4 regions of the Lysinibacillus sp. FSL H8-0500 genome follow, and region 1 is predicted to be linked to each of the others. Evidence: riboswitches for the same ligand, from Rfam matches in the RefSeq annotation. Region 1 holds a riboswitch; each other region holds the start of a gene.

The links. Region 1 has a riboswitch for cobalamin ahead of nikA (nickel ABC transporter substrate-binding protein). Riboswitches for the same ligand answer to the same signal wherever they lie in the genome.
Region 2: linked by a shared signal. The riboswitch ahead of cobT (nicotinate-nucleotide--dimethylbenzimidazole phosphoribosyltransferase) and the one ahead of nikA (nickel ABC transporter substrate-binding protein) in region 1 are both predicted to bind cobalamin.
Region 3: linked by a shared signal. The riboswitch ahead of metE (5-methyltetrahydropteroyltriglutamate--homocysteine S-methyltransferase) and the one ahead of nikA (nickel ABC transporter substrate-binding protein) in region 1 are both predicted to bind cobalamin.
Region 4: linked by a shared signal. The riboswitch ahead of MHB44_RS10300 (ribonucleoside-diphosphate reductase subunit alpha) and the one ahead of nikA (nickel ABC transporter substrate-binding protein) in region 1 are both predicted to bind cobalamin.

The regions. Positions count from the first base shown of each region.
Region 1 covers NZ_CP150292.1:3,245,907-3,251,448, forward strand. Annotated here, with positions in the region: gene MHB44_RS15500 (ACT domain-containing protein) at 1-256, opposite strand, end outside; gene obgE (GTPase ObgE) at 281-1,570, opposite strand; gene MHB44_RS15510 (Spo0B domain-containing protein) at 1,576-2,103, opposite strand; cobalamin riboswitch at 2,280-2,463, shown strand; gene nikA (nickel ABC transporter substrate-binding protein) at 2,612-4,207, shown strand; gene opp1B (nickel/cobalt ABC transporter permease) at 4,294-5,223, shown strand; gene opp1C (nickel/cobalt ABC transporter permease) at 5,226-5,542, shown strand, end outside.
Region 2 covers NZ_CP150292.1:1,362,786-1,368,327, reverse strand. Annotated here, with positions in the region: gene MHB44_RS06310 (trimeric intracellular cation channel family protein) at 121-726, shown strand; gene cobT (nicotinate-nucleotide--dimethylbenzimidazole phosphoribosyltransferase) at 952-2,010, opposite strand; cobalamin riboswitch at 2,098-2,275, opposite strand; gene MHB44_RS06300 (response regulator) at 2,484-3,788, opposite strand; gene MHB44_RS06295 (histidine kinase) at 3,815-5,158, opposite strand; gene MHB44_RS06290 (SDR family oxidoreductase) at 5,178-5,542, opposite strand, start outside.
Region 3 covers NZ_CP150292.1:2,342,671-2,348,212, forward strand. Annotated here, with positions in the region: gene metE (5-methyltetrahydropteroyltriglutamate--homocysteine S-methyltransferase) at 1-2,080, opposite strand, end outside; cobalamin riboswitch at 2,251-2,431, opposite strand; gene MHB44_RS11185 (bile acid:sodium symporter) at 3,622-4,578, shown strand; gene MHB44_RS11190 (hypothetical protein) at 5,415-5,542, shown strand, end outside.
Region 4 covers NZ_CP150292.1:2,159,024-2,164,565, forward strand. Annotated here, with positions in the region: gene MHB44_RS10280 (histidine phosphatase family protein) at 1-83, shown strand, start outside; gene MHB44_RS10285 (bifunctional adenosylcobinamide kinase/adenosylcobinamide-phosphate guanylyltransferase) at 35-427, shown strand; gene MHB44_RS10290 (ECF transporter S component) at 445-942, shown strand; gene MHB44_RS10295 (hypothetical protein) at 939-1,622, shown strand; cobalamin riboswitch at 1,733-1,921, shown strand; gene MHB44_RS10300 (ribonucleoside-diphosphate reductase subunit alpha) at 2,078-4,291, shown strand; gene MHB44_RS10305 (ribonucleotide-diphosphate reductase subunit beta) at 4,304-5,344, shown strand; gene MHB44_RS10310 (ABC transporter ATP-binding protein) at 5,472-5,542, opposite strand, start outside.

The sequences.
Region 1 (5,542 bases):
CAAGTGTTCCTTTTCTGTCTTGAAGCTGTAAAAAGACTGTTAAAATGCGTTCCTGGACAATTGAATGAAACGGAAATACAGCATCACGATATTTGTAAAACGCACTTCGCGATAAATCCACCTGCTTTACCGCATCCCAAATGGAGGATACTGAACCACTTGATAATAAGTGCTTCGCCTCCAATGTTTTTTGCATTGCATCCGTTAAAACATCTTCACGAACTAAATAATATCGCTGATTCGCAACATTCTTCATACGCTTCCCCCTAAAACTACTGTCTTAATCGACAAATTCAAATTCAAACTCTTGTAAACGTACAGTATCGCCATCCTGAGCGCCACGTTCACGCAGAGCCTCGTCCACGCCCATTGCACGCAATTGACGAGCAAAGCGGCGAACACCATCCTCACGGCTAAAGTCTGTCATTTTAAATAGACGTTCAATAGCATAACCACTAATAATAAATGCCCCATCATCATCACGCGTGATTTCGAATGCTTCACCTTTTGCCTCATGCTTGTACATTACGGTTGCGTCTGATTGCTCCTCTATATCATCATATAGTGGGAATTCAGGCGTTACCTCAAGTAAATCTGCAATCGCAAACAATAGCTCTTTTAACCCTTGGCGTGAAATAGCAGAGATCGGGAAAATTTGAACATCCTCTCCAACCTTTTGGCGGAATGTTACTAAATTTTCCTCTGCATCTGGCATATCCATTTTATTGGCTACAATGATTTGTGGACGCTCTGTTAAACGAAGATTATATTGTTTAAGCTCTGCATTGATCGTTAAATAGTCTTCATATGGATCGCGGCCTTCCATTCCTGACATATCAATAACATGGACAATAACACGTGTACGTTCAATATGTCGTAAAAATTGATGACCTAATCCAACCCCTTCATGTGCTCCCTCAATAAGCCCAGGTAAATCTGCCATCGCAAAGCTTCGATGATCATCCGTTTCAATCATGCCTAAGTTCGGTACAATTGTCGTAAAATGATAAGCACCAATTTTTGGCTTAGCAGCAGAAACAACAGATAAAAGCGTTGATTTACCAACACTTGGGAAACCAACTAACCCTACATCTGCTAAAACTTTTAACTCTAATATAACATTTAATTCTTGTCCTGGCTCACCTTTTTCAGAAAGTTCTGGCGCTGGATTGGCAGGTGTTGCAAATCTTGAATTTCCCCGTCCACCGCGTCCTGCTTTTGCAATGACAGCTCTTTGCCCATGCTCGACTAAGTCAGCAATAACGGCTTCTGTTTCTTCATTAATCACAACTGTTCCAGGTGGCACTTTTATAATTAAATCATCCGCATTTTTACCATGCATCCCTTTACTCATACCATGCTCACCACGTGGTGCCTTGAAATGACGCTTGTAGCGGAAGTCCATTAATGTACGTAAACCCTCATCTACCTCAAATACGACATTCCCACCGTGTCCACCATCGCCACCAGCTGGACCACCATTTGGTACATATTTTTCACGGCGAAAGGCTACCATACCATCTCCGCCGTCGCCACCTTTTACATAAATCTTTACGTGATCGACAAACATTTATTTCACTCCCTATTTGCACTCAAGACATATTGCCAGCGTCTATTTGTCTGTTCAACTGTTTGAATATCGAATTGTGTCAAACCTTTTTCGGTGAAGGCATCAGCACTCCATAACCCATTTAGCGTGAATGTCACGGCAAATGTATGATCGTCAACACGTACATCAAGCGTTAAGACCTGCTCTGTAAATGGATCTAATGTATCATAAATATGCATAACTGTTTTGTTTAAATAATCTACTACAGCCTGATCAATATCATTGGTTACTGGCTTATTGATCTCCCCATTTAGCTGCCAGGCTAATGAAGGATAACGCCATCCTGCTGTTTGTAACCATTCAATTGTTTGTGGCATTTGTAGTCGATTCAGGATAGAGAGCATGCGTAATTGCTCCGAATAGCGCTGGATAAGCTTCTTTGATTCATCAATTTTACCTAAATCTAAATTCATGCGAATCAGTTGTAGTTGATTCACATAGTCATGATTTGCAAAACGTAATACTTCACTAATGGTTAGTGATTGATTGTCCATCCCATTCACTCCAATAAAGTTATCCTTACTAGTATAACAAGTTTTATTGTATTTTTCCCCTTAATTCTTCTTTGATTTTTACGAATGTTTTCTCAAAAAGTTTCACAAAATTTTCTAAATTTTTCTCATTCATCTGTCGACAGCTCCTTACACCTTATGATAGTATGTTACCAAATTTGATATTAATTTATATAAGTGCTCATCATCATGGATGAGGTAAAAGGGAAACTAGTGCAAAGCTAGTGCAGCCCCCGCTACTGTATACGAGGATGAAACTACCAAGCCACTGATTCAATCGGGAAGGCGTAGGAGTAAAATGATTCGATAGCCAGGAAACCTGCTTATATACAACTAATGCAAACTTTTCGGAGGGAGGAGTTTAGGTGAAGCTTAATTTTTTGGGAATCATTATGCTTATATAAAGTAGCCTATATTCTTTGCAAAGGATATAGGCTTTTTTATGCGCTAAATGAGTAACTAGTACTTTAAGACAAAAGGAGATTTTTGAATGACTAAGATGAAACATATTTTTTTCGTATTGTTCTCGCTGCTCTTGCTTGCATTGGCTGGCTGTGGCAATAACAATACAAAAAATGTACAAAAAGAACAACGTGAGGAAATTAATTTTGCTAGCACAAAAGATATTCGTGATATTAATCCACATTTATATACAGGAGAAATGGCTGCGCAAAACATGGTGTATGAATCGCTTGTTATCAATACAGACGAGGGTGTAAAACCTCATTTAGCTGAAAAATGGGAGGTGTCACCAGATGGCTTAGAATATACCTTTTATTTAAGAAAAGATGTTGTCTTTTCTGATGGTGAGCCATTCAATGCTGAAGCAGTTAAATTAAATATGGACGCTATTTTGAATAATAAAGAACGTCATGGTTGGCTAGATATGGTGAATGAAATAAAGGAAAATATTGTGGTAGATGAGTATACATACAAGCTTGTTTTAACACATCCCTACTACCCAACATTAGAGGAGCTGGGCTTAACACGTCCCTTCCGTTTTGCTTCTCCAAAAAGCTTTATTGATGGACAAACAAAGGATGGCGTCAATGGCTATGTAGGTACAGGTCCATGGGTATTAACAGAGCACAAGGATAACCAATATGCTATCTTTACAGCCAATGAAAACTATTGGGGAGAAAAGCCAAAGGTAAAAGCAGTTAAATGGAAGGTCATGCCGGATCATCAAACAATTCTGCTAGCACTTGAGAAAGGTGAAATTGATCTTCTGTTCGGCTCTGATGGGGATATGATTGACCTCGATTCCTTTAAAGCATTGGAAGAACAAGGCACATATGTAACACAACTAAGCGAGCCCATTGCATCACGTGCTATTTTACTTAATTCTAAGCAGCCTATTACAAATAATCAAAAAGTACGTGAAGCATTGCAATATGCGGTTGATAAAGAGTCCATTGCAGAAGGTATTTTAAATGGCTCTGAGGTAGTAGCGGATACATTAATTGCTACTACGGTTCCTTATAGTAATGTTGACCTAAGAAAGCGTTCGTTTGATCCTGAAAAGGCACAAAGCTTATTAGAGGAGACTGGTTGGAAGGTTGAAAAAGATGGCTATCGCTACAAGGATGGTAAAAAATTAGCCTTAACCATTTATTTTAATTCTGATAATGCACAAGAGCGAGCAATTAGTGAATATATGCAAAGTGATTTTAAACAAATCGGTGTTGACTTAAAGGTAATTGGTGAGGAAAAACAAGCCTTTTTAGATCGACAAAAATCTGGTGAGTTTGATTTACAATATTCATTATCATGGGGCACACCATATGACCCGCAATCCTATCTATCTTCTTGGCGACAGCCTGCACATGGCGATTACCAGGCCCAAGCAGGACTAGCGAAAAAAGAATGGTTGGATAACTATATTACAGCCCTGATGATTGAAGCTGATGAAGAAAAACGTCAGGAGATGTACAAGGACATTTTGACATATATCCATGAGGAGGCTGTTTATATTCCATTAACGTATTCACGTACAAAGGCTGTGCATATTCCAGAGTTGCAAGGTGTAACCTTTAATCCATCCCAATATGAAATTCCATTTGAAAAAATGTATTTTGACAATTAAATGCTAAAACTATCAAAAAGGTAAACATTAGCGTTTTACCTTTTTGACTTTTTCAGCTTAACGATTTACTAGAATAGAGGAGTCCTATGAAAAGCTATTTTATCAAACGATTAATCAGCACCATACCAATACTCATCGGTATATCCTTTTTATCTTTTTTACTAATTAACCTTAATCAAAGCGATCCAGCAGAGATATCCCTTCGTGTCAATAATATCACTGTAACAGAGGAGGCATTAGCTACCGCACAGCAGGAATTACATTTAGATAAGCCGTTTTTCGAAAGATATGTGCGATGGATTGCCAGTAGCATCCAGGGTGACTTTGGTGACAGCTTTGTGACCAAAAAGCCAGTCTTAGAGGAATTGAAAGTAGCACTGCCAGCTACTTTGCGGCTTGTCGCTATAACATTAACTATTATTTTAACAATAAGTATCACAGCAGGTGTACTTTGTGCCCTATTTGAGGGAAGCTGGTTTGACCGTTTAATTAGGGGCATTATCTTTATTGGTGCAGCTATGCCAAGCTTTTGGCTAGGCTTATTATTAATGTGGCTGTTGGCTGTGCAATTAAACCTGCTCCCAACAAGCGGTATGGAAACAGCAAGCTCTGTTATCTTACCAGCACTCACATTATCGTTCGCCTATATCGCTACATATGTAAGACTTATCCGTAATAATATGGTGCAAAATAAGGTAGAGCAATATGTACAATATGCCAGAATACGAGGATTAAAGGAGTCAACGGTCACTAAGCATATTTTCAAAAACTCCCTACAATCCTCTATCACAGCACTTGGCATGTCCATTCCCAAATTAATTGCAGGTACTGTCGTGGTTGAAAATATTTTTGCTTGGCCAGGTATTGGACGGCTTTGCGTAACGGCTATTTTTAATAATGATTACCCTGTTATTCAAGCCTATATTTTATTAATGGCTGTGTTATTTGTACTATTTAATTTACTGGTAGATATTACTACTACTGCATTAGATCCACGAGTAAGAAAAGAGGCGTAATAATGAAGGTTATCAAAAGATTAAGGCAAGATCGCCTTGCTGTGGTATGTATTGTTTTTCTTAGTACTGTGTTAGTAGCTGGCTTATTTGCGCCATTACTTGCACCCTATGATCCTGTTGAAATTAATGTAAAAAGTAAATTAATGGGCTTTAGTAAGGAACATTTACTTGGTACAGATTATCTTGGTCGTGATATTTTATCGAGATTATTATTTGGTATTCGAACAACCGTTATTTTTGCTTTAATATCTATGGCGGGCACCATTTTAATCGGCACAATATTAGGCTTTATTGCCGGTATTTTCCGCAATAAAGTAGA
Region 2 (5,542 bases), 1.9 Mb from region 1:
CCTGCAAAACTTGTCTATTGTTTCTTTATGTAATTTGCGCTAAGCTAATGTGCGGACTATTTAGCAATAAAATTTTGCTAGAAAATTCATAGATTTTGTTAATTAGAAGGGATGAAAGAAATGGCTTGGGAGGTTTTTAGTATTATTGGAACAATTGCCTTTGCTATTTCAGGGGCAATTATTGCGATGGAAGAGGAATACGATTTATTCGGTGTTTATATATTAGGGATTGTGACAGCCTTTGGTGGCGGAGCTATTCGAAATTTACTAATTGGACTGCCCGTTACAACCTTATGGGGGCAGGATATGATGTTTCAAATTGCACTTGCAGCCATTACAATCTTTTTTATTTTTCCGCATCATCTGATCCAGCACTGGCATCGCTGGGGCAATTTCACAGATGCCATTGGTTTATCAGCATTTGCGATCCAAGGCGCACTCTATGCTGTAAAGCTTAATATGCCGATTAGTGCTGTCATTGTCGCTGCCGTCCTAACAGGTTCAGGAGGAGGCATTGTGCGTGATTTATTAGCACGACGTAAACCGCTCGTGCTACGTGATGAAATTTATGGTGTTTGGGCTGCGCTAGCAGGACTTGTCATTGGTCTTAATATTTTTTCAGGGGATGTATTTCTCTATCTTTTATTTGCTGTCATCACGATGTTACGTATTCTTTCCTATATAATGAAATGGCGTCTACCTTTGCGGAAATTAAACCGAGCATAGTTTGCCTAAAACGGGATTTTTCCATTAGTTTCAGCGGAGCTATCCGTTACTTGGAGAATTCTATCCATTATTTTAGAGGTTCTATCCGTCACTTTTGAGGGGCTATCCAGCACTTTATGGGAGCTATTCACCATTTTGGCAGTTCTATCCGCCACTTTGAAAGGGCTATCCACCGCTAATAAAAAACCAAACGATGTCCTAACACATTGTTTGGTTTTTCTAATTTTATCGCTTTGCTAAAAGATTCATCGATTGCTCTAGTGTCACCATATTTTTCATCATTGAGCAAGCCGCGTCTAAAATAGGAAAGGCTAAGGCTGCACCAGAGCCCTCTCCTAAGCGCATATTCATATGTAGCATCGGTTCAATACCAAGCAAGTCAGCGGCAATTTTGGCCCCCGGTTCCTCTGAAGCATGAGAAGGAATTATATAATCCTTTACTTTCGGTTCAAGCTTATAAGCAATAAGTGCAGCAATGGTCGAAATAAAACCATCAATAACAACAGGCTTACGATAGGCAGCAGCGGCAAGGATAATACCAGCCATCGCTCCTATTTCCAGCCCTCCAACCTTAGCTAGTACATCAATTATATCTTTAGGATTCGGTTGATTAATCTCAATCGCCTTTTTAATAACAGCCACTTTATGTTCAATTCCTCCTGCCCCAACTCCTGCCCCAAGCCCTGTGACTACAAGAGGATCACAGCCCGTCATAACAGCTAATATGGCAGCGCTTGGTGTTGTATTTCCGATACCCATTTCTCCTGTTCCAAGTACATTGGCCCCCAGTGCTATTTCTGCTGTTGCCACACGAATTCCTACTTCAATGGATTGAATCGCTTCCTTTCTGGACATGGCAGGACCTTTTGCCATATTAGTAGTGCCGTGTTTAATTTTATGCATAATAATACCAGCATCAGACGGAATATCTCCCTTGACGCCAACATCTACTGTTACAACCTTGGCATTCGTTATATGGGCAATCGCACAAACACCTGTACCACCTTTAGAAAAATTTAATGTTTGAAACAACGTAACATCCTGTGGATTAGACGTGACACCTTCCTCCCAAACACCATGATCTGCTGCACAAACAATCATTACCTTCTTGTCAAGCATCGGCAATAATTGTCCTGTTATACCAGCAAGCTGCACCGCAATCGACTCCAGTTTTCCTAAGCTACCAGGAGGCTTGCAGAGTGCATCTATCCGCTTTCTTGCCTGCTCCATCGTCTCCTTATTAGCACCTTGGATATTTTGAATCGCTTCTTGTAATAAAGTCATCATCATTTCTCCTCTCCTGTAAGACAACATAAAAAGCCTGTAGTTTATTGTCATGACAAATAAACTACAGACTTTTCCATCATCTATATTCTCTCGAAGCAAATAGGCAGGTCTCCTGGCTCAAGTTCAACATTCCATAGCACCTTCCCAGCAATATACTAGTGGCATTTACCATGAAATTCCCTTATACAGTGGCGGGTCCGCTAAAGCTTTTCACTTTATTCCCTATTCTCCCATTATGGGCACCTAATGCTTTATCCAATTTCTTTTAATTTACTGCAAAGATTTCTTACTGTCAATATAACTAAATTAAAGTTCTTTCTAAGCTAATTCTCGCGCTTGACATGCCTTAGACAGTAGACTCTACTGTAAAGGCATCGTTGGAGGTGCTATTGATTGGAATATATTACTCATTCTTTTTATGTTCAACTCGATCGCGCTCTATATTTATTTTATCAAAACCCACTTACTATTTAAATCGTTCGATATTTTGCTGGTGTCATACCAACATATTTTTTAAATACTTTACTAAAATACTCTTCATTACTATAGCCCACTAGCGAAGCAATTTCATTATTTCTCTTGTCACTATGAACTAATAGCTGCTTCGCCTTGTTAATTCTAAGCTCATTTAATAGGTGGATAAAATTTTTATCAATGCTTTTTTTAATTAATATACTTAAATTTGCTTGGCTTTTGTTAAAAATACCTGATAAATAATTCAAATCCAGCTGCGGATCATCAAAATGCGTATAAATATAATCGACTATTTTTTTACCTAAATCCTCTCTATTGCCATGTAAATTAAGTATTTTATCAACGAGCGGCATGATATAGCTTTTTACTATTTTCGATAAATTGTCTTCTTTAATCATTTGATGCTGGATACCAATAATCTTTTGAGCGCTGTGATACGTTTCCAAACAATTGAAATAGATACTATATTGCAATAAGAACATAATCATGATTTCTAATCTTTGCTGAAAATCTATTTTTGTATTTTGTAAAATCGTCATAAATTCTTGTAATTTTAATTCATCTGTAAAGATTTGATTATCAAAAATGGATTTTCTTTTATTTAGCACAGTACCACCAGTATTTAGATGCCTCTTCAGTAGTAGCTCCAGCACGGCTTGATTTAAATCATGTAAGTCATTTCTTTGCAGCACCATATGATTGTCCTGACTATATGACAATACAAAATCGGTATTCATAATCTCAATATATTCCCCAAAAATATTAAAATAAAATAGCTCATGAGCGTGTGAAATCCCGATATTTTTTGTTTGATTGATGCTAACAATAAAGTATTCAAATGAATAGATACTACTATCTGTCATTTGTTGATCAAAGGCCAATAGTAAATTTAATAATTGATTATATTTAATGGAATAATCTACTTGTTTTTTCATGCTCAATGCTTCCATCATTTGTGATAGCTTTAGCTTTAGATTTTTATAATCAATCGGCTTTAAAATGTAATCCTCAGCACCAATTTGAATAGCACTTTGTAAATATTGAAAGTCATCATAGCCAGATAGAAAAATTACCTTAAATTGATGAAACTTTTTTAGCTCCTGAACAGCCTCTATTCCACTCATACCGGGTAAATTAATATCTGATAAAACGATGTCAGGAGCAATATCTTTAGCTGCCAGTAGCATATCCTCCCCCGTTGTATAAGAATAAACATGTAAGGATTCTATAAAATTTCTGTTGATAAAAAAGCTTAATCCCTCTCTAATAAAGTTTTCATCCTCCACAATAAATAGATTCATAGAGCTCACCTCACCATTAAAAGACATTATTTCTTATATGGTAATAAAATTCTCGATACAAAATATTGTTGTTCGTTGACTAGCACCGTTACACCATACGCTTCTCCATATTTTAGCTTTAAACGTCTATTTACATTTTTTAAACCAATGCTACCCTCATGATTTTCTTCATTTATTTTGTCATTTAGCATCGCTATTTTAGCAATATCCTTATATTCGCTCTTATTATAAGTTTCAATTATTACATAATTCTCTTTTCGATAAATTCTGATATTTATTGATAGAGGTTCTTTATGGCTGTATCCATGCTTAAAAATATTTTCTACAATTGGCTGTAGTGTAAATTTTAAAATGGCATTTTGTAATAAATCGTTTTCTTCTATCTGAATGTCAAATACTAAAGAAGAAACTCTTATTTTCATAATATTAATGTATTCTTCAATAATCTCTAGCTCTTTTACAATGGTTGTTTCATTTTCACTGTTATCCGTGTTATATCTAAAAAGCTTTGCTAGCCCAACACTCAATGTAGAGATTTCTTCAACCTCATGAATCATAGCTAATTGATTAATATTATCTAAGGTATTGTAAAGAAAATGTGGATTAATTTGGCTTTGCAAATTATTCAATTGCGCTTCGTAGTTTTCTCGAACATAGCCTTTTTCCTTTTCTACCATATAAGCAATGGTTTGGTTTAATTGTTGATTGGCAATATCCAACTCATCATTAATCCAAACAGGCTTTTTCTCTTTCTCTTCAAAATGATAAACTGCTTTTCTATAAGAGGTAATACGCTCAATAAGCATTTGTAAAGTTGTGCTAATTTTATTGGAATATAAAAAAGTGATGATGGTTAACAGTAAGGTGGAGGCAATTGCAAAAGCCATTAAATCCTCCTTTTTATTATTCAGCTCCTTAAAAATGGAATCAGACGTAGCAATGACAACATAGTAACAATTATTAAAGGAATCAAATGAATACATTAGAATTCGTTCTACATTCAAATAATCAATTTTATAGTAATTGGTTTTCTGGGGCTCCAATTTACGAAAATACTCCTCATGCTCTGATATATGGGAATTCGTGCTGAATTTTATATCCTTTTGCTCTGTTAATAAAAGAAAATCAGAGTAGCTGCCCCAAATTGAATTTAACACTTCATGATATACTTTTGTGCTTGCTTGATTACTTTCAAAAGACGAATTAAAATAATGAATTTTTTTTAATACCTCTAGTCTTGTTTCGATTAAAAGCTTCTTTTGATACTCTCCAACATTATTTATATAAATTATGGTCATCATAAAATAGGGCAAAATAAATACAACAAGGGTAAGAATAAGATATTTATATTTTAACGATAAATACATCATTCCCACCCTTTCTAGCTCCTTAGCAATGTTCCTCTTCCCAGATCGACTGACCGCTTGATACACCACCATCAATGACAATTTCACTACCCGTAATATAGGATGCATCCTCGCTACCTAGATAATAGACCATTGATGCAATTTCCGCTGGATGTCCCAATCTTTTTAATGGTACATACTTTGCCTGATCCTGTGGCGTCTTATTTGATTTTTGTGCTGCATATTCAATCATTTGTGTTTGAATATATCCAGGATGAATAGAATTCACTCTTATATAAGGTGCAAATTCCATTGCTGCATTTTTTGTAAGTGTTCGTATGGCACCTTTAGTAGCACCGTATATGCCTAAGCCTTTTGCACCAAAAAAGGCGGCATTGGAAGATGCAT
Region 3 (5,542 bases), 900 kb from region 1:
CTAAGCCAATTCCTTTTTTATAGGGCTGCACTTGTAGTGAGGTAATGAGTTCCCCATGGCTTCGCGATGTTTCAATGGAAATCACATCTGCATCTAATGCACTAATCGGTTCGATGAAATCATTAAACTCGCAGTAGCACATATGTGTATGGATTTGTGTTTCATCTTTGACACTGGATGTCGCAAGCTTGAAGGAATTGACAGCCCAATCCAAGTAAGCGCCCCATTCTTCCTTTCGAAGCGGTAAACCTTCTCTTAACGCTGGCTCGTCCACTTGAATAATCGATATACCTGCGTTTTCTAGTGCTTCCACCTCTTTGCGAAGTGCTAATGCAATTTGATAAGCAACATCTTTACGGGACAAATCATCGCGCACAAAGGACCAATTTAATATCGTTACTGGCCCTGTCAGCATGCCTTTTACAAATCGCTTTGTTAGGCTTTGAGTATAGGCTGATTCCTTTACAGTAATTGGTGAAGCCCACGCAACATCTCCATAGATGATCGGAGGCTTTACACAGCGTGATCCATATGACACGACCCATGCTTTCTCTGTAAAGGCAAAGCCAGTCAGCTTTTCACCGAAATATTCGACCATGTCTGTGCGCTCAAATTCACCATGAACAAGTACATCGATATCTAGTTCCTCTTGTATTGTTACCCAGCGTTTTGTTTCCTGCTCTATAAATGCTTCATAGTCATCATTCGATAATTGTTTCTTTCGCCAAGCATTACGATTTCTTTTCACCTCATCAGATTGTGGAAAGCTACCGATTGTCGTTGTTGGGAACAGCGGTAATGCTAAGGCTTGTTGTTGAATCGCTTGGCGCTGCGTAAAATCACTGTGTCGTTCAAAATCTTGCGTTGTCACAGTTTGAACAGCTTGCTGTATCAACTTGTTTTGGCGGATTGGATGATTTTTTAGACCTTCAATCGCCTTCATACTTTCTGAAAAATTATGTTGTAAGGTACCATCTTTATCTCGTCTACATTTAGTTAGCCCTGTAATTTCAACGATTTTTTCATCCGCGAAGGCTAGCGCCTGCTTTAAAACAGGCTCAAGTTTATTTTCAAGAGAGGTTGTGATAGGTACATGCTGTAGGTTACTGGATGGTTGAATCCATAGTTCTGCCGCATGACTTAGCTGTTCAATGGCTTGAATCGTTGCGTTGACCTCTGCAAGGTTTGAACGCCAAATATCACGGCCATTTACAACCCCAATTGCCAATACTTTATCCTGCGGGAAACCAAATTGACGAAGTGACGCCATATTTCCTTTATAGCCATGAACAAAGTCTAGGCCAAATCCTTGAACAGGCAGCGTAATCAATGTTTCATAGGCACATAATGCTTCAAAATAAGTCTGTAGCACGATCTTAGCCTCTGGAACGGCAACAGCTAACTGCTCGTAAATTTCTTGCACTAGCTTTATCTCTGCTGGATCAAGAGTTGTAACAAGGGATGGCTCTTCTAGTTGAATCCAAGTGGCACCTGCATCCACTAACTCTTTTAATACCTGCATATAGAGCGGTATTAAGGCTAATAAGTATTCAACCTGTGTTAATTTGTTGTAGCCTTTCGTTAGCTTGCAAAATGTATAGGGACCAATTAATGTCGGTTTCGCAATGATTCCGAATGCTTCCTTCGCCTCTAAAAAGTCGGCTAATACTTTATTTTCTGTTAGCTGCAAGGTTTGTCCCTCATACTCTGGAACAATATAGTGATAATTGGTATTAAACCATTTTGTCATTTCACTAGCTACGGCTGTTTTGTTCCCTCTTGCTACACTATAGTAGGTATGTAAATCGACTTTACCACCTTGCCAGTTAAAGCGTTTTGGTACTAGACCAAACATCAAAGCCGTATCTAACATTCTATCGTAATACGTAAAGTCGCCAACCGTCACCATATCGATACCAAGGTGTAGCTGCTTGTCTATTCTCGATAAACGGATCTTCTTTAATTTTTCCTCAAAGTCTTCTTCAGAAATTTCATTACGCCAAAATGCCTCTAATGCTTTTTTCCATTCGCGATCTTCCCCTATATATGGGTAGCCGATGAGTGTGCTTGTATAGGTCATGTTTTAATCTCCTTTTTTAAAAAAATAAAAAGCCATTCTCCTATTTGGAAAATGGCTGCATGTTAAAATTATTAATGCTAAAACAATACGAAAAGTATCTCCTTTCGCATAAACATTATCGCACGGTGCCTATCTGGTCACTTTTCACCACCTATTTCCTCGTAGGTATTTGGTGTGTACTAGAAATTGGCAGGTCTCCTGGCTTTTCATCAACACGCCTCACAGCCTTCCCAGTTTCCCCAGTGGCATTTGTGATTTGCTCCGAATTACAGTTGCGGGACAGCGTCGGATTTGCACCGACTTCCCTTTTAAGCCAAACTCTCGTTTGGCACCAAGTCTTACACATTATTCAATTATGTTCCTACTATAACATACATTTCAGAATAGTGTAATTATTTTATACTATTTATTTTGCTAAATGTTCTAAACTAATTGGATTACTAATTTTAATAATAAAACTTTCATGAGTTTTTTACTCCCAACCCTAGCATGAAAATGTGGTGTTCTTGCCAAGAATGTTAGCAACTACAAATAGGATGTAAGACATGGTTTTTTATGATGGCTTAGACCTTGGAAATAAAACTGTTTAAGTGAATTTTGTTGGTAGTTCCTATGCATGTAGAGGATAACTACGGACAGAAAAATGCCTATCTTCAAATTCACTCACTGTTTGTGATTTTAACAGAATGGTGTGAGATCAATGGAAGTCTTTAGGAAGAATATTTTCAGGAAACCGAGACATTCCCTATCCCTACAAAGGATTTATTTCGTCTGTTAAAGTGATTATAAGACTATTGTGTAACCCATGTTGTGATGAAAAGTACAAGCGTCTACTGGAAGCCTGAGTTTTATCCCCCTGGTAATCATGAGAGTGTGGGAAAAAGAAAATGTATGCTTCCCGTTAAGGGAAATCCACATCTTAAATCAGCCATGAGGCAACCTGGGCTGTTTCAAGAGGTCGAAATCGTTGGTATTGGCCACTTGCAGCACGTAGGAGCAAGAAAAAAGCACTCGTTGCGATTTCGCATCGAATGCTTCGAATTATTTACTCCATGTTACTGCCCTATAAAGAACCACAAGTGATATAGCGTAGCCAAAGACCAAGAATTTTAAACCAAGATACTTTCTCCGCAGGTACCTTTGCTTTCTCATTGTCTTTTTCACTGTGTATAGAATAACCTAGTTCCAATAATAATATTCAAATGACAAAGGCATTCTTTATTTTCACAGAAAAAAACTGTTAAGGTCATTTATTAGTATGTGAGGAACCGATATTGGTCGAAGTTTTGAGGAATTGTTTATGCAAAATGAACAAAGGCTAAAAATTATAAAAGATAGCCCTGTGTATAGATACATTGAAATAACTAAACGCAATTAAATATGCAAAAGTTATCTTGTGAAAAATGGAGGGTTTTAAGGATTTACATTCCCTACTTTTAACCAACATAATATGGTAGAGTATAAAAGAATTTAAAATACACAATGCCTCTTTCAACTTTTCTAAAAGTCGATGGTGTCAATAAAATAGGAGTTATCTAGTAATGATGTCAAGAGAAAAATTAGAAAACAATCAAGTTTTTCTGTATGTAATTGTTTTGTTAATAGCAGCAAGTGTAGGGTTATTAGCACCCCGTATCGGTATGCAACTTGACGTTACCATTTCATTTGTTATTGCTATTTTAATGTATAGCATGTTTTCGCAAATCCCATTTACATCTTTAAAAGAATCGTTTTCTAATCGTCGTTTTATTTGGGCTCTGCTAACTGTCAACTATATGGCTGTACCTATCGTTGTATGGCTGCTAGCAAGGCTATTACCGGAACATCCCCCTTTATTGCTTGGTGTTTATTTAGTATTACTGACACCATGCATTGATTATGTGATTGTATTTACGGCACTTGGACGTGGTAATGAAAAGGCCATGCTAATCTCGACACCCATTCTCTTCATTACTCAAATGCTATTATTGCCTTTATATTTATGGTTATTTATAGGGAATGAAGCAGCGAAAATTGTTGAAGTAGCCCCTTTCCTAGAGGCATTTTTCGGGCTTATTGTCATACCATTAGTCATTGCTATTACTCTCCAACTGTTTGCTAAAAGATCACAAGTTGGGAATAAATTAATTCATCTATCTGCATGGCTCCCTGTTCCGTTTATGGCGTTAACGCTTTTTGTTGTAGTCGCATCTCAAATTGGAAAATTATCGACATCATTTGAATGGATCATAAAGGTTATCCCCATATATATCGCCTTTATGATTATGATGCCGTTTATTTCTAAATTCATTGGAAAATCGTTCAAATTGGATATTGAATCAGGTAGAGCATTGATTTTTAGCGGTTCTACTCGTAATTCGCTGGTCGTTCTTCCTCTAGCTCTATCTTTGCCAGACCATATAAATACGTTAGTCGCTGCAATTATTGTTACACAAACAATTGTAGAAATTATAGGGGAAATTATTTATATTCGCGTTGTTCCGAATTTACTTAAATAAGCTAGTCTCGAAATAATTTTTTATCTAATTTGTGGAAAGAACGACTTGCTTAAACACGCTCTTTCCTCTTATTTTATTATTTTCCGATAGAAGACCCCCACTTTAAGGAACGTGAAGGAGATAGTCCTGTGAGTAAGGGGGAGATGAATGTCGATCTAAATTGTCGTACAATTAGAATGTATGTGCTCTAATGAACCTGTACAGTTTGCTCTTTGAAAACTGAAGATAGGAGGTTGTAACAGGAAAGTTCGTCTGTTATGTAAAATCTTCAACGTTCTATCGCTCTGTCTAGCCGAAAAGCGAAAACCAAGCAGTACGCTAGACAGCGGAGTCCAATGTACAATCCTTGCAAGTTTTTCACCGTAGGGCCTACGGGTAGAGCCTGCTACTATAACTAGACGTTGGTCTGGTGTTCGCAGCAGTCCCACACTTCTATAAGTGAGGGTAGTTCAACAGTTTTGTTAGCACTTTTACTTCACCTTTTTTTCCACTAAAAAGCGCCACTTTAAACAGTGATCACCTCAATTTGTATAAACTATCTCCTTTGAATGATAAATTAATAGTACATTTATAAGTATATGAACAAATATAAGGAAGCCTTATTTTTCTCGACTATAAACAGAAACAAGGCATGCCTCTTTCCCTCGTAACTTATACTCAAAATGGTTGATAATTGAATGACTACATCATTTCATATGCTAACAAATGATGTAGCTGTAGCTATTGGACTGACGACTGCTTTAATATAGAAGAAAATGGGTGTTTTTAAGGTTGAAGAAGTGCTTATACGGGGATATATTTAAGTCAACGATTATAGAAGAAGGAGTGAAGAGAAGGTGAAAATAAAAATAATTTTATTTTTGTTTATTTGTTCTGTATGGTTAGTGGCTTGTAGCAGTAATAAAGAAACAACACAACCTATAGAAATTCGAGAATTAATTAATTTTGAAGATGAAAAACCCGA
Region 4 (5,542 bases), 1.1 Mb from region 1:
CGTTTACCCGTAAGGCTTGGGAGGAGGGAGCAAGATGCATATCTTTATTGGGGGAGCCTATAATGGCAAAACCGACTATGTAATGCGCTTTTATCAGCCGCAACAGGTGGTCCTTATAGAGGGGGAAATCCCCAAAAATGTGCCAGCTTGTGATGTGCTCGTTATCAAAAATTTGGAAACATGGCTACTGGCGCAACAGCTTGAGGAAGATGATAGGGTGATTCAAACGATCGTAACAAGGCTCCAGATATTGGCACAGCAGTGTACATTAGCAGTTATTGTGACTGATATGGGACGTGGCGTTGTACCAATGGACAAGCAGGCCCGGCTACTGCGCGATACTTGTGGACGTTTATACCAAGCTTTATTTGCAGAGGCAGAGCAGATTGTCCGCATCTGGTATGGCATTGGTGAGCAAATCAAGTAAGGAAGAGGAGAAATGGAATGAAGCGACAAAAATTGATGACATGGATATTGACAGCGATGGTAGCAGCTATTTGTGCAGTAGGTGCGATGATTAAAGTACCAATCCCATTTGTGTCAACGGCTGCACTTGACTCAGCACCTGCCTTTTTAGGTGTTGTATTTTTACCACCTGTATTGGCAGGGACGGCAGGAATGCTTGGTCATTTTATTACAGCACTCACAGCGGGCTTTCCATTTGGACCACTGCATTTGATCATTGCTGTTGAAATGTTTATTGTTGTATGGGTTTTTGGCGTTATGCATAAAAAAGATATGCATATTTGGAAATGGCCTATTGCTTTTGTGCTAAACGGCATTATTGCGCCCGTGCCTTTTTATTTTCTTATTAGCCCAGCATTTTTCTGGGGCGCATTAATAAGTATTTGTACAGCAACAGCGCTCAATTTAGTCATTGTGGCAATCGGGATGCCTGTGTTAAGAAAAGTTTTTGTACGCAAGGAAGGTAGCGTATCATGAGAAATGCGATAAAGGTAGGGAGCTTGATTGCCACGATGGATAATGCGGCAGCCATTGGGCAAAAGCCGCAAGATAGCGTAGCAGCATCGGATGAGCTTACAGCCTATATGACAGCACGTGTCACCTTTTTAGAGCAGCTTGCCGCACAAGCCATTCCTACGCAAATTTTGCTGGCGAATTTTTCAGGGGATGCCGCATGGGCGCGGTATATTGCAGGGATACAACAGGTCTTTAAGGAAATCGGTCTTGCGTGTCCTGCCGTTGCGGGGAGCACAGAATCCAATATGCCAACGAGACAATCAGGCTTAGCGATTACAATGCTTGGCGAGCCACAACAGCGTGCAGCGTTTGACCGTGAAAAGCTTAGCTGGTACACTTATGGCTTGCCGCTTGTTGGCACAGAGGTAGTAGCTCAGCCTGAAGATGTTGCACAGCTTCAACCTATTTTTCAGGCATGGCAGGCAGAAATTGTGCAGCAAGTATGGCCAGTCGGGTCAAAGGGGCTACAGGGAGAATTGGTTCGTCTTTTTAGAGAACAGCAGCCTGAATGCTCTCTTGATATAACCAAATCAGCCGGGCCCTGTACAGTCATTATGCTTGGCATTGATCCTGAAAAAGAGCAGCAGGCAGAAAAATTTTTCCTAAGAAATTTTGAAAAATTACGCAAAACTACACTGTAATAGGGCTTGTTTCGAGCAGATAAGCTGTGTTGAAAATGGCAAGGGACGAAACACCTATTGCAACACGAAACACAATATGTTAGATTTGTTTAGGAATCAAAACACAATATATAGTATGTTGGACAAGCGGTACCAAGATGGTTTAAAAGGGAATTCGGAGCAAGTATGCTTGCAAGCCGAAGCTGTCCCCGCAACTGTACGTGCTGACAAATAATCGAAAAGCCACTGTTTTTTAATGGGAAGGTGATTATTTGGAGGAAGCATAAGCCAGGAGACCTGCCATATTGTTCAAGACAGCAACACATTCTTCGGGGATTGAGAAGTGGAGGCGAGAGATTTGTTCACTTCTTTGTGTGCATGTCCTTCATTTCCATTTTCGATTTTACAGCGATCCCGCAACCGATGGATGTTGCAGGATCGCTTTTTTATGTTGTGGGGAGAAAGGGAGAGAATAGATGACAGTGCAAATTGAACAGCAAATGGCGAAGTTAAAAAATAGTTACACGGAGGCTGAACTTGAAAGCTTTGTCAGATTATCAGATCGTTGGCTACGCAAAAATGACAATGCCACATTTGAAGCATGGGCAGATGCAATGATTTTACAAGCGCTTAGCCTGATTGATGAGGAGGAGCCCTACTGGACATTTGTGGCTGCACGCATTTATTTAGCAAAACTATACGATCAATTTGCGGTGTGCCGTGGGGTTTCACCAAAGGAAGTTTACCAAGTATTTCCCGCGCAATTAGCACGTTATACAGAGGCTGGCTTGTATCACGAAAGCTTAACAACAAAATATAGTGAGCAAGAGCTTCAGCAATTAGCAAGTTATTTAGAGCCTAGCCGTGATGAGCTATTTACTTATATTGGCTTAAAGACGTTAATGGATCGTTATGTTGTGCGTGATTATACAAAAACACCTGTAGAGCTTCCTCAGGAGCGCTGGATGGTCATCGCCATGACATTAATGCAGGATGAAACAGAAAATCGTCTTGAAAAAGTTCGAGAAGCCTATTGGGCGATGAGTAATTTATATATGACAGTAGCGACACCAACATTATCCAATGCCGGGAAAACACATGGTCAGCTTTCTAGCTGCTTTATCGATACAGTCGATGATAGTTTACAAAGCATTTATGATACAAATACCGATGTGGCGACATTATCAAAATATGGCGGTGGTATCGGCGTTTATATGGGCAAAATTCGCAGCCGTGGCTCCTCCATTAAAGGCTTTAAGGGCGCATCCAGTGGCGTGCTACCGTGGATTAAGCAGCTGAATAATACAGCCGTTTCGGTTGACCAGCTTGGACAACGTCAAGGAGCCATCGCTGTTTATTTAGATGTTTGGCATAAGGATGTTTTTACGTTTTTAGATTTACGCCTAAACAATGGAGATGAGCGTCTACGTGCCCATGATATTTTTACAGGGCTATGCATACCAGATATTTTTATGGAAGCAGTGGAGGCTCGTGGAGATTGGCATTTATTTGATCCACATGAAGTACGTGAGGTGATGGGCTTCTCCTTAGAGGATTCCTATGATGAAACAAAGGGCAATGGCTCCTTCCGCACGAACTATGCCGCATGTGTGGCAAACCCATTATTAAGCCGTGAAGTCGTACCGGCCATTGATATTATGAAGCGAATTATGCGCTCACAGCTAGAAACGGGCGTGCCCTTTATGTTTTACCGTGATGAAGTGAACCGCATGAATCCAAATCAGCATAAAGGGATGATTTACAGCTCAAATCTGTGTACTGAAATATTCCAAAATATGTCACCTACTGAATTTGAATCAATTACACTTGAGGACGATGTAATTGTGACTCGTCGCAAGCCTGGCGATTTTGTTGTATGTAATCTATCGTCTGTTAATTTAGGCAAAGCTGTACCTGCGGGTGTATTAGAGCGTTTAATTCCGATTCAAGTACGTATGCTTGATAACGTCATTGCGTTAAATACGATTCCTGTAAAACAGGCAGAGCGCACCAATTTACGCTACCGTGGCATCGGACTTGGCACATTTGGCTGGCATCATTTATTAGCGTTGAAGGAAATTCAATGGGAGTCTGAGGAAGCCGTAGAATACGCGGACAAGCTCTATGAGGAAATTGCCTATTTAACGATTCGTGCCTCAAATGCCTTAGCAAGTGAAAAAGGAGCGTATCCATTGTTTAAGGGCTCTGATTGGCAAACAGGAGCTTACTTTGAGAAGCGCGGCTATGACAGTGATAAATGGAATGCTTTACGTGAGGCAGTGGAGAAAGAGGGAATGCGCAATGGCTATGTGATGGCAATTGCTCCAAATTCATCGACATCCATTTTAGCAGGCAGTACAGCAACGATTGACCCGATTTTCCAAAAGAGCTACTCAGAGGAGAAGAAGGACTACAAAATTCCAGTGACTGTACCTGATTTATCACCAGTAACGACTTGGTTCTATAAATCTGCTTATTTCATTGATCAAAATTGGACAATTAAGCAAAATGCAGCCCGTGCTCGCCATATCGACCAAGGCATTTCACTAAATTTATATGTTCAAAATACCATTAAGGCAAAAGATTTACTGGCATTGCATATGAATGCTTGGGCAAGTGGTGTAAAAACAACCTATTATGTACGTTCCACATCTGTAGAATTATTAGAATGTGAGTCTTGTGCAAGCTAGGAGGAATAAATGATGACAACGATTACGAAACGACAAATTATGGATAAGGAAGCGCCAAACCGTTCCACAGGTATTGTGAACGGGCGCTCCTCCAATATTTTAAACTGGGATGACGTCCGCTTTAGCTGGGCGTATCCTAAGTATAAAAAAATGCTCGGTAACTTCTGGACACCCTTTGAAATTAATATGAGCAATGATGTTAAGCAGTTCTCAGAGCTGACAAGGGATGAGCAAGAATCCTTTTTAAAAATTATTGGCTTACTTGCACTATTGGATAGTGTACAAACGGATTTTGCTGGCAAAGTGGCAGACTATTTAACCGATTCCAGCTTGAATGCGTTAATGATTATTTTAGCGCAGCAGGAGGTGATTCATAACCACTCCTATTCCTATGTGCTATCAAGTATCGTTAATAAAGCTGAGCAGGATCGTACCTTTGATTTTTGGCGTACGGAGCCTGTGCTAGAGCGTCGCAATGATTTTGTGATTAAAGGCTACCGTGCATTTTCCGAGGAGCCAACGGTTGATAATATGCTAGAGGCCATTATTTATGATGTAATTTTAGAGGGCTTATTTTTCTATTCAGGTTTTGCCTTCTTCTATCATTTAGCGCGCAATCAAAAAATGGTTGCTACGTCTACGATGATCAATTATATTAATCGCGATGAGCAGCTACATGTCGATTTATTTGTAAAAATTTATCAGGAGCTATTAACGGAATATCCAGAATATGATACACCTGAGCGTAAAGAGAGGGTACAGGATATTTTCCGTGAAGCCGTGCAGCTTGAAATTGACTGGGCAAATGAAGTGATTGGCGATAAAATTGAAGGTCTTGATGTTGAGGACGTCCATGATTATGTCCATTTCTATGCCAATGTGCGCTGTAATCAGCTTGGCGTTGACCGCCCATTTGACGGCTACCGCAAAAATCCGTTGAAATGGATTAAGGCTTATGAGGATGTGGACCAAGGCAAAACAGACTTCTTTGAACAGCGTTCCCGCCAATATGTCAAAGTGAATGTAGAAGATAATGGTTTTGATGATTTATAACACCTTCCTGCCTTGTTCGCGGTCAATTGTACCAGCCTTTATAGCGGGAAACAAAACAGCTTGTTCGCGTAAAAAGCGAGCAAGCTGTTTCTGAGTATTGAAACTGAAAGATGTTGATACATTGAGGCTAATGGAGTTGTGTTAATTCACCATTATCCATTTTATACACGCTGTCACATAAAAGAGATATATCTTCAG